Regions from separate parts of the Rhodococcus sp. P1Y genome, predicted to be linked through region 2. Evidence: riboswitches for the same ligand, from Rfam matches in the RefSeq annotation. Region 2 holds a riboswitch; the other holds the start of a gene.
What was found. A riboswitch is a leader RNA that binds a small molecule or an ion and turns the genes downstream of it on or off. The one in region 2 is predicted to bind S-adenosylmethionine.
Positions count from the first base shown of each region.

Region 1: another riboswitch for S-adenosylmethionine. It lies ahead of D8W71_RS00295 (aminotransferase class V-fold PLP-dependent enzyme); the one in region 2 lies ahead of D8W71_RS13315 (bifunctional o-acetylhomoserine/o-acetylserine sulfhydrylase).

Region 1 covers NZ_CP032762.1:56,603-62,566, reverse strand. Annotated here, with positions in the region: gene D8W71_RS00300 (Pls/PosA family non-ribosomal peptide synthetase) at 1-3,629, opposite strand, end outside; SAM riboswitch class IV at 3,834-3,949, shown strand; gene D8W71_RS00295 (aminotransferase class V-fold PLP-dependent enzyme) at 4,004-5,347, shown strand; gene D8W71_RS00290 (hypothetical protein) at 5,484-5,964, shown strand, end outside.
Region 2 covers NZ_CP032762.1:2,885,562-2,891,525, forward strand. Annotated here, with positions in the region: gene D8W71_RS13300 (bifunctional methylenetetrahydrofolate dehydrogenase/methenyltetrahydrofolate cyclohydrolase) at 1-567, shown strand, start outside; gene D8W71_RS13305 (DUF3017 domain-containing protein) at 571-846, shown strand; gene metX (homoserine O-acetyltransferase MetX) at 859-2,016, opposite strand; gene D8W71_RS13315 (bifunctional o-acetylhomoserine/o-acetylserine sulfhydrylase) at 2,013-3,350, opposite strand; SAM riboswitch class IV at 3,528-3,657, opposite strand; gene D8W71_RS13320 (MFS transporter) at 3,974-5,131, shown strand; gene D8W71_RS13325 (ABC transporter substrate-binding protein) at 5,242-5,964, opposite strand, start outside.

The sequences.
Region 1 (5,964 bases), 2.8 Mb from region 2:
TCCGGTAGCCAGTACGTCTCACACCAGACCCCACGACCGATATCAGCCCCGAGCCAGCGCAACCACATGTTCAGCACAGCAGTACCCTCTGCGGCGCGCGCGAACCATGGTGCAGCGACCGTCTCGACGAACGTGTCCGCCACTTCGTTCCGCCACACGAACGAGCTCCACAGCGGGTGTTCGACTTTGTCGATGCGTCCGACCCATGCCCACTTCGCCGCCGCCGACACCGTCGCAGCCACCGCCCCGGCGATCAGCAGCACCATGCCGCTCAGCAGCGCTGCGAGCCAGTACCCGACCGCGTCGGCGATCCACGTCATGCCGAAGAGCACTCCGAGACCGATGCCGAAGGTGACCATCACCGGGATCAGCCGGCAGGTTTCGACGAACGAGCGGGCGAGCTTGAGCTTCATCGAGGGATCGAACGTGCGCGAGGAGTCGGCTCGCCCTGCGGCCCGACGCAACCTCACCGGCGGGCTGCCGAGCCAGGAGGATCCCGACTTCGCCTTGTCCGGCGTCGCCGAGAGAACCGCGACGAGTCCATTTTTGGGGACGGTGCGTCCCGGGCCGGTCATTCCCGAGTTGCCGAGGAAGGCGCGCTTGCCCACCTTGGCATCACCGAGGTGCATCCAGCCGCCGCCGAGTTCGTAACTCGCCACCATGGTGTCGTCGGCGAGGAAGGCCCCGTCGGCGACGGTGGTGAATTTCGGAATCATCAACACGGTCGATGCTTCGACGTCTTTGCCGATCTTGGCGCCGAGCAATCGCAACCAGTGCGGAGTGAGCAGCGAGGCGTACAGCGGGAACAGGAACGTGCGCGCGGAGTCCATCAGGCGTTCGGTGGCCCACACCTGCCACCCGATTCGGCTGCGAACAGGGTGATATCCCTCGCTCAGGCCGATGCTCAGCAACCGCACCGCCACCAGCGTGATCATTGCGAACACTCCCAGTGAGACGAGCGTGGCCACCGGAAGCATGATGGCTGCTCGGCCGACGGCTCCGAGCAGTGTCGTCGCCGTGTGCAGCCACCATCCCATCAGTACGAGCGAAACACCGAGGGAGAAGATGGCCATTCCGGACAGCAAGAGCGAGGCCACGCCGTACGCCAATACCCAGTGGGTCGCACGTGGGGGAGCGTGCTGCGGCCACGGGTGCTCGGCCTTGCCGACCTTCTGAGCGGGCGAACCGGCCCACAGATGTCCGGCTTTCACGCGTCCGACGACGGCAGAGCCCGCACTCACGACGGCGTTCTTGCCGACGGACGTGCCGGGAAGCAACGTCGAGCGCGCGCCGACGGTAGCGCCTGCACCGATCTTGATGCCGCCGATGTAGACGATGTCGCCGTCGATCCAGTGGCCGCTCAGATCGACCTCGGGTTCGACCGAGCACCCGTCGCCGAGCTCGAGCATGCCTGTCACCGGCGGCAGCGTGTGCAGGTCGACGCCCTTGCCGATCTTGGCGCCCAGCGCGCGGGCGTAGTAGACCATCCACGGTGCGCCCGAGAGGTTCGACGCACCGCTGGCGTCGGTCAGGCGCGTCGCCGTCCACAACCGAATGTGCGCGCTTCCGCCGCGCTTGTAGGCGCCGGGCTGGAGCCCTGCCAGCAGCAGCCGGGACCCGACGACCGAGATCGCCATCCGGCCGACCGGACTGATGAACAAGATGAATGCGGGAAGAATCCACCACCATGACAGCGTCGGCGCCCATGGCACGTACGCGAACCAGCTCATGACGTTGAACAGGATCCCGACCCACGTGATCCATTGCAGTCCCGTCAACGTCGTCAACGGAATCGTCGCGGCGATCTGCGTCCACTGCGCTGTCCGAGAGGTTGGTTCGACCTCGCGCGGAACGATGTCGAGCGGAGGCTTCAGCTCGTCCAGATACCGCGCGAGCGAACCCAGCCGCGGGTGGTCGTACAGCTGAGCGACGGTGATTTCCGGGAATCGCTCGCGTAGGGCGGTCACCAGCTGTGCGGCGGACAGCGATCCGCCGCCGTTCTGGAAGAAGTCGGCGTTCTCGTCGGAGACCTGGGCACCGAGGATGTTGGTCCACAATTCGGCGACCCATCCGGCGGTCCCGGTCAGGTCCGAGGACTCGCCCATGCCGGGGAGTGGCCACGGAAGAGCGTTGCGGTCGACCTTGCCCGAGGTGCGCGTCGGCATCTCGTCGACGAGTGCGAGGCGTGGAACGAGCGCCGACGGCAACTGCTCGGCCAGAATCTTGCGGGCTGCGTCCAGATCGAAATTCGGGTCGGTACTAGCCAGGTAGCCGACGAGGACCGAGTTGCCCGCACCGGTCTTCCTGACGGCTGCGGCCGCGCCGCCGACGCCGGGCAACGACTGAAGCGCGTTGTCGATCTCACCGAGTTCGATGCGTCTGCCGCCGAGTTTGATCTGGTCGTCGGCGCGGCCTTGGAAGAGCAAGCCTTCGAGCTCGAGCTTGACGAGGTCGCCGCTGCGATAGGCGCGGTCCCATCCGAGCGTCGGCATCGGGGCGTACTTCTCGGCGTCCTTGGCCGGATCGAGATAGCGCGCAAGTCCGACTCCGCCGATGACCAGCTCACCGACCTCCCCGACGGCGACGGGATTGCCGCCTCCGTCCACCACGGCGAGATCCCACCCGTCGAGCGGGAGTCCGATACGCACCGGGCCCTTGCCGTCCATGATCGACGCGCACGCGACGACGGTTGCTTCCGTCGGACCGTAGGTGTTCCAGACCTCGCGGCCGTCGACGGCGAGGCGCTCGGCCAGCTCGGGTGGGCACGCTTCACCGCCGAAGATGAGCAGCCGGACGGCTTCGAGAGCTACGGCAGGCCACAGAGCGGCGAGCGTGGGAACCGTCGAGACGACGGAGATGTCGCGGGCGATCAACCACGGCCCGAGGTCGAAACCACTGCGAACGAGAGAGCGCGGAGCGGGCACCAGGCATGCGCCGTGACGCCACGCGAGCCACATCTCCTCGCACGACGCGTCGAACGCCACCGAAAGGCCTGCGAGTACCCGGTCACCCGGACCCAGCGGGTCGTCCTGCATGAACATCCGTGCCTCGGCGTCGACGAACGCCGCCGCATTGCGGTGGCTGACGGCCACACCCTTCGGGGTCCCGGTGGAGCCGGAGGTGAAGATGACCCACGCGTCTTCGTCGGGTGAAGGGATCGTGAGGGTGTCCGGGATCGGGGTGTCCTGCTTGTCGGCCGTACCCGCCGCGATTCCTCCTGCCGTGACGACGGCAGTGACCTTCGCTTCGCCGAACACCAGCTCGGCCCGTTCGTCCGGGTCGTCGGCATCGACGGGCACGTAGGCGGCACCCGCATTGAGGATCGACAAGATGGCGACGTAGAGCGAGAACGAACCCGAGGGCATTCTGATTCCGACGCGGTCGCCGCGCCTTACTCCAGCCCTGGCCAGCCACTGCGCGCCTTCGTCGATGTCCTCGAGGAGCTCGCGGTAGGTGACCGAGACGGTGCCGTCGTCGATCGCCGCGGCATCGGGGTACTGCGAGGTGGTCGAGCGCAGGATGTCGATGAGCGTTCGCTCCGATGGAGCGCGCCCTGCGCGCAAGAATTCGGCGGGGACGCCAGCCGAGGGCTGGACGCTAGCCGAATCCGATTGTGATTGCACAGACAACCGGTGTTCCTTCTTCTCGTGTTGTACCGAAACGAACGTCAGCGGTCGTTATCTCATGTTCGGTTGTCCAGAAGGTGAACGGACGTTTCGTTCGCGCAAAGCTGCATCTCGTACGGTCTCGGCACCGGGCACAGCTTAATCGAGTTGGAGGTTTCCTACCTCCCGGGTTGACAATCCAGTGGCACTTTTGCCATCCTCTGTGCAGGTCATGAGTACCAGCATCAAGCCCCGGCTTGCTGGTCGGCAACCCTCCTCCGCGGTGGGGTGCTCCGGGTGACGACCTGGCTGACGCCGGAAAACCGGTGCAGCAAGCGCGGACTCGACTTCTCACTGACGATTCTTCGGGTCCCTTGATCGACAAGGGGTTATTTGTCATGACTGCTGTTCTCGACAACTCGTGTGCTTCGTTCGCTACAGTCAGCGGCGCTGATCTGCAGGTTCCTCTGGTGAATGGAAGTACCTGCACGTACGCCAATTTCGACTACGCGGCCAGCGCGCCTGCGCTCGCCCACGTGACCGAGCGAATTGCCGATCTGTTGCCCTACTACTCGAGCGTTCACCGCGGCGCCGGGTACGCATCACGCGTGTCCACTGCGGCGTACGAAAAGGCACGCGTGACGGTGTCGAATTTCGTTGGAGCGCAATCGGATGCGGTTGTCATCTTCACCAGGAACACCACCGACTCGCTGAACCTTCTTGCCGGGTGCGTGCCGGGAGACACCGTGGTTCTCGATATCGAGCATCACGCGAACCTGCTGCCCTGGAACGACCGCCGCGTCGTCGTCGCGGCCGAGTCCATCGCCGAGACCCTGGTATCGATCGAAGCCGAACTCGCTGCCAAACCGGCTGCGCTGCTTGCGGTGACGGGCGCCTCCAATGTGACCGGCGAAGTACTTCCGATCGACGAGCTCGCTGCTCTCGCGCACCGATACGGCGCACGCATCCTCGTCGACGGTGCGCAATTGGTACCCCATCGACGGGTCGACATCGAGGCCCTGGGGGTGGACTACCTCGCGTTTTCCGGACACAAGTTGTACGCGCCGCACGGTGCCGGCGTGCTCGTCGGTAAGCGTGACTGGCTCGACGCCGCCGAGCCCTATCTCGCAGGCGGCGGGGCTGTTCGCCACGTCGGTCTCGATCACGCCGAGTGGGCGCCGGTTCCGGCACGTCACGAGGCGGGTACACCCAACGTGCTCGGCGTCGTCGCCTTGGCGGCAGCATGTGAAGCCCTCGAGCATTTCGAGGTGGCAGGTTCGGTCGACCACGAGCGTCGACTGTCCGATCGCCTGCGCGACGGGTTGACGGCGGTGCCTGGCGTCGACGTACTGACGGTGTGGAACGACTCCCCGGACAGTGTGGGGATAGTCACATTTTCCGTAGATGGATTCGGCCCCGGCGAGATCGCTGCGTACCTGTCGGCCGAGCACGGCATCGGAGTGCGGGATGGCAAGTTCTGCGCTCACCCGCTGCTCGCGCGACTGGGTCACGCGGACGGTGCCGTGCGCGCCAGCCTGGGGCTCGGCAGTTCCGACGCCGATGTGGATCGGCTGATCGGGGCCATCGAGACGCTCGTCGCCGACGGGCCCTCCTGGACGTACGAGGAGGAGAACGGTTGGTGGAATCCTATTCCCGACCCTCGCCCGTTCCCCGAGCTGGCAGGCGGTGCCGCAGGCGTGGGATCCCCATGCGCAACGCAAACGGTTAGCATCGCCTCATGAGGGCAATTGCTCTGTCGCAGAACCGACTCTGGCGCGATCGATACGTCGATCTGTGCCGGACGGCCTCTGGCTCGTGTAGGTGTTCGGACTTCAGTCATCCTCCCCAACACCTCGCTTGCACGACGGGACCAATTTCATGTCGAACAACTCACCTGTCCGCCTTGCCCTTGCAACTCCAGGCGCATGGACGGAAGTCACCGACGCTCGCCCTACCGAGTCGATAGTTCGCATCCACGCCTCGGATCTCCGCGAGGGTCAGCAGGCAAGAGCACGTGCCAGGGCCGAGGCCGTCGAGGCAGGCAAAGATGCCGACAGCGTTGCGGTGTTTCTCGATATCGAGATCCACGTCGCCGACGATGCACGGACCGCGCGTCGGGAATTCGCCGCGCTGGACCTCCCGGCGGTGCCGAGTTCCATCCGGTACGTCGGGACCCCCTCCGGTCTCGCGGGGCTCGTCGCCGACGTGAAGGCAGCGGAGGTGGCCGACGGGGTGACCCTCATCGCCGTCGGGCCCGAGCAGCGGAACCTCGACAAGATCGCACGCGGCGTCGTGCCCTGGCTGGAGGATCGCGGTGTCTTATTCTCCGCCGAGAAGCTTCTGGCCGCGACCGGCTCGC
Region 2 (5,964 bases):
CCGGGGCACCTGGACGAGAACGCCGCCCTGGAACGTATCGATCCCGACAAAGACGCCGATGGTCTGCACCCGATCAACCTCGGACGCCTCGTGCTGGGCAAGGAAGCGGCACTTCCGTGCACCCCGCGGGGAATCGTTCACCTCCTCCGCCGTTACGACGTTCCCCTCGACGGTGCTCGCGCGGTGGTAATCGGTCGCGGCGTGACGGTGGGGCGTCCGATCGGTCTGCTGCTGACCCGCAAATCCGAGAACGCGACGGTCACCCTGTGCCACACCGGAACGAAGGATCTTGCCGCTGAGGTATCGCGGGCCGACATCGTCATCGCCGCGGCAGGGGTTCCCGGAATCGTCACCGCCGACATGGTTAAGCCAGGCGCTGCCGTACTCGACGTCGGCGTGACAAGGACCGAGGACGGGCTCCGCGGCGACGTGGCCCCCGATGTCGCGGACGTCGCGGGTCATCTTTCGCCGAACCCGGGTGGAGTCGGCCCGCTGACCAGGGCTTTTCTGTTGACCAATGTCGTCGAACGCGCCGAGCGGGAGCTGTCCGCGCAGGCTGCGGTCTGACCGGTGCGCGCTCAGATCCGCAAGAACCTGCCCCTGTTGGCCGTGCTGGTCGTGATAGCCGGCGCGTTGTTACTGGTTCTTGCGGATCGCTGGCGACGTGGTTCGTTCGTGCTGGGAATCGCAACGATCCTTGCAGCTGGGTTCAGGTTGTGTCTGCCTGAGAATCAGGTGGGGCTTCTGGCGGTCCGTTCACGTCCGTTCGACGTGTCTGCACTTGCCCTCGTCGGAGGGGCGATCGTGTTTCTCTCGTCCTCGATCGACCCGCTCGGAACGGACTGACGGCAGCTACCGTCAGCCCGTCTTGGCTGCGCGTGCGGACCGCGCGTTCGCCATCGTCTCGCCCAGTAGTACGGCCACCGCACCTGCCTCGGTGAGAAATCCGTCGTGGCCGTCTCTGGACTGAATGACCTCGAGGCCACTGCACTCCGGCAAGCCACGGGCGATTTCCTTCTGCTGGCGCAGGGGATACAGACGGTCCGAATCGACTCCACCCACGATCGTGGGAACCGTCGCACGGGCGAGGGCGGCGTCGATTCCTCCGCGTCCGCGTCCGATGTCGTGTCTGTTCATCGCTTCGCTCAGCAGGACGTAGGTACTGGCGTCGAACCTGTCCGCCAACTTGTTTGCTTGATGTTGGAGGTAGCTTTCGATTGCGTATCTTCCGCCGTTCCAAGGGTTTTCGTCATCCTGTGCGGAGTTCGAGAACCTCAGATCGAGTTCGCTCTCGGTGCGGTAGGTCAAGTGTGCGATACGCCGAGCAATCTTCAGTCCGGCTCGTGGCGATCGCCCGGTGCCGTGATAGTTGCCGCCCTGCCATTCGGGATCGGACGTGATGGCGTCGATCTGCGTGGTTTGGGTACCGATTTGGTCTGCGGTCGCGCGCGCGCCGACGGCGAGTACGAGCGCAGCCCCGACACGGTCGGGGTGTTCGACGATCCACTCGAGTGTCCGCATGCCGCCCATCGATCCGCCGACAACCGCGGCGAACCGCTCGATCCCGAGAACATCCGCCAGCGCAGCCTCAGCTGCGACTTGGTCGCGGATGGAGATTTCCGGAAATCTGCTGCCGTAGGGAGTGCCGTCGGATGCGAGCGAGCTGGGTCCAGTCGTGCCACCGCACCCGCCGAGAACGTTGGATGCGATGACGCACCACTCGTCGGTATCGATGGGTGCGCCTGGTCCGACCATGCCGTTCCACCAGCCCGGAAGGGCATGGTGGTCGTCGGCGGGTCCGCTGACGTGCGAATCGCCCGTCAGTGCGTGCTCGACCAGCACGACATTGTCGCGACCGGGAGCGAGCTCACCCCAGCGCTGAACAGCAACGGATACCGCAGGAAGCGATGCGCCGCTCTCCAATTCGAGTGGGCCGATGTCGATACTGCCGAGCCGTCCGTCCGGCGGCGGAAAGCCCGCAGCCGGACGGACGTCGTGCACAGAGCCGATTGTCAAGATGCCGCCGCGGCGAATCCGGTTTCGAGATCGGCGAGGATGTCGTCGATCCCTTCGATGCCCACAGCGAGCCTGACCAAACCGGGGGTGACGCCCGAGGCGAGTTGCTCCTCCGGTGTCAGCTGGGAGTGGGTTGTCGATGCGGGGTGAATGACAAGTGAACGCACATCACCGATGTTAGCGACATGGCTGTGAAGGCTGAGTGCGTTGACGAACTTCTTGCCCGCGTCGATGCCGCCCTTCAGTTCGAACGCGATGATCGCGCCCTGCCCCTTAGGGGCCAACTCCTGTCCACGCTGGTACCACGGCGAGGACTTCAGGCCTGCGTAGTTGACGGACTCGACGTCCTCGCGTGCCTCGATGAACGCGGCGACCTTCTGTGCGTTCTCGACATGCCGCTCGATGCGCAGACTCAGCGTTTCCAGTCCTTGGCTGATGAGGAAGGCATTGAACGGCGACACTGCTGCGCCGATGTCGCGGAGCAATTGCACGCGGGCCTTGAGAGCGAACGCGGGTGCACCCAGGTCGGCGAACACCACGCCGTGGTAGCTGGGGTCGGGGGTGGTGAAGTTGGCGTGACGCCCCTGCGTCCAGTCGAACGTGCCGCCGTCGACGATGACACCTGCGATGGCCGTCCCGTGGCCGCCGAGATACTTGGTCGCCGAATGGACGACGATGTCGGCCCCATGCTCCAACGGCCGGATGAGGTACGGCGTCGCGACGGTGTTGTCGACGATCAACGGAATGCCGTTCTCGTGGGCTACCCCGGAGATGCCGGGAATGTCGAAGATGTCGTTCTTCGGGTTGGAGATGGTCTCACCGTAGAACGCCTTGGTCTTCGGGGTGATCGCTGCTCGCCACTGCTCCAGGTCGTCGGGATCGTCGACGAAAGTCACGGTGATTCCGAGTTTGGGGAGTGTGTAGTGGAAGAGGTTGTACGTTCCGCCGTAGAGGCGTGGGCTCGCGACGATGTGGTCGCCTGCCTCGGCCAGATTGAGAATCGCGAAGGTCTCCGCGGCCTGCCCGGAGGCGAGTAGGAGCGCTGCAACTCCACCTTCCAGAGCGGCGATGCGCTGCTCGACGACGTCCTGGGTGGGGTTGATGATGCGGGTGTAAATATTGCCGGGCTCGGCGAGCCCGAACAACGCGGCAGCGTGATCGGTGTTGTCGAAGGTGTACGAGGTGGTCTGGTAGATCGGCAGCGCGCGGGCGTTCGTGGCGCCGTCCGGCGTCTGTCCGGTGTGGATCTGCTTGGTCTCGAAGCTCCACGATGCGGTGGGGTCCTCGATGGGGGTGCCTGCTGCGTCTACGACGTCAGGGGTGCTGTCGGTCATGTGAGTGATAACTCCGTCTTCGAAGGATGTTCAAATTTCGAATGGGCTCTCGTGGTGGGAGCCTGGGCGGGGCGTATCGGTACAACAACACATGGTGAACCTCCTTTTCGAGCGCGCTGTTTCCAGTCGCGCTCGTTCGGTGGGTCCGCCGACCTCGTCTTCCATCTCGATGAGGCGGACCCGCGCTTGCTCGTTGGCGGCGCAGGTACGCGTCGCCGACCAACCAGGTCTTGTCACCCGGGGCACCCCACCGCGGTTGGAGGGTTGCCGACCAGCAAGCCGGGGCTTGATGCTGGTACTCATGACCTGCGGTGAATCCTAGCGGGGTCACCGAGATCGGGAAACAACGACTCTCGGTGATTCCTCCCAACGGGATGCGAGTCGACTGGGTGAGCACAATCACCGTGTGGCGATTCGAAATTTGATCGGTCGAGGGAACAGAATCGATTCAGTGGCCGTTCCCTCTTGGGTTCGCGTCGATACCTCCCCCTTCGAGACAAGGTTGTTTTGCTGTGACTGTCACCGATTCGGCTTTCGCCAAAAATGTCAGCGCGGTGCGCGACAGGGTGTCGAACGGTCCGAGCGGCAGTCGTAGGCCCCTCTCTTCTCGCAGGCGGCTCGCGATGCTCGCGTTGTCGATCGGTGGGTTCGGAATCGGAACCACCGAGTTCGCGTCGATGGGTCTTCTTCCCGACGTTGCGACGACGATGGGAATCTCCGAACCGTCCGCCGGTCACATGATCTCGGCCTACGCACTCGGCGTCGTCGTCGGTGCGCCCGCGATCGCCACCCTTGCCGCTCGGGTTCCGCGACGTGTGCTGCTGATCGGACTCATGGTGGCGTTCACCCTCGGAAATCTCGGGACGGTGTTCGCGCCCAGCTTCGGTGAGCTGGTGGCATCGAGGTTCGTCGCAGGTCTTCCTCACGGTGCGTTTTTCGGCATCGCGGCCCTTGTTGCCGCGCATCTCGCCGAGCCGGGTAAGCGGGCCAAGGCCGTGGCGATGGTCATGATGGGTCTCTCGGTCGCGAACGTCGTCGGCGTCCCCGCGGCGACGTGGCTGGGCCAGGCGCTCGGCTGGCGCAGTGCATTCGCGGTCGTCGCTGTCATCGGCGCGCTGACCGTCACCGCCCTGATCATGTGGATGCCGCGTCTCGACGGCATGCCGACCACCAATCCGATCACCGAACTCGGCGCTCTGCGACGTGGTCAGGTGTGGATGACGTTGTTCGTCGGCATGGTCGGATTCGGCGGCATGTTCGCCGTCTACACCTACATTGCATCCACTCTCACCGATGTTGCCGGGTTGGCCCGTGCGTTCGTACCGGTCGCACTGATGATCTACGGCCTCGGCATGGTTGCAGGCAACTTCGTCGGAGGTTGGCTCGCTGATCGGTACCAGTTGCGCGGGACCTTCATCGGCCTTGCGTCGATGGCGGTATTTCTCGCCGTGTTCGTGGTTGCTTCACACAACCCGATCAGCGCGCTCGTTCTCGTATTTCTGATCGGCGCATCGGGTTCATCGGTCATCCCCGGTTTGCAGACGCGGTTGATGGACGTCGCCGACGATGCCCAGACCCTTGCCGCGTCGCTCAATCACGCGGCGTTCAATCTGGCGAATGCGATCGGCGCTGCTCTCGGCGGCGCAGTCATTGCCGCGGGATTCGGATACACCGCGCCTGCGGCAGTCGGTTCGATGCTGGCGGTGGCAGGTCTCGCCGTGCTGGCAACGGCCATGTGGATGCAGCGACGCAGCGACGCCACCGCGCTCAAAGCTTCCTGACGCACCTCGCTGCCTGACGTACTTCGCTGCCTGAGCCCGGTCGAGATCGAGGTTGTGCCGCGAAAGTCTGCGGTTTCGGCGCACAACCTCGATCTCGGCGCAGGACTCGGTCAGCTCGTGGTCGTCGCCGCGCCCTCGCCGGCAAGTGTGCTCGCGAATGCAGGCACCAGTTGGTCGATGACGTACGGCAGGCTCAGCGGACTGGTGAAGTAGATCGCGCCGGCCGTGACGGCGTCGGTGAAGACGAGCTTGTTCTCCTTGACCCGTTCGAGGTTCTGGTACACGCGCTCTTGCTCGAGGGCGGTGCGGTCCTCGGGCTTCTCGGTCCCCCACAAGAGAACGTCGGCCGAGTCGAGCACCGAGAGATTCTCCAGCGGAATGTATGCCTGGCCACTACCGTCGGCCGGCGCGAAGGCGTCGAGGTCCGATGGAACCACGAAACCGAGGTCGGTCAGGAAGTCGGTGCTGAGGCCGTTCTGGTAGGCGATTGCGTCGCCCTCGTAGATGGCGTTCTGAAGGAAGATCGCCTTGGTGCCCTCGAACTCCGGGTGTTCCGCCCTGGCGGCGGCGAACTTCTCGTCGATGCCGGCGATGATGTCTTCGATCTCGTCCGTTTTGCCAACGGCTGCACCGATGTTTCTGGCCTGTTCGTCCCACGGGGAGAAGCTGGCGGACGAGTCGCCCGACTGGGCAATGGTCGGCGCGATCTCGCTGAGTCTGTCGTAGCTTTCCTGGTCGAGGCCTGCGTTCGTCGCAATGATCAAGTCAGGTTCGAGTCCGACGATCCGCTCGTACTGGAAGCCATCGGAAATATCGAGGACCTCGGGCTGGGA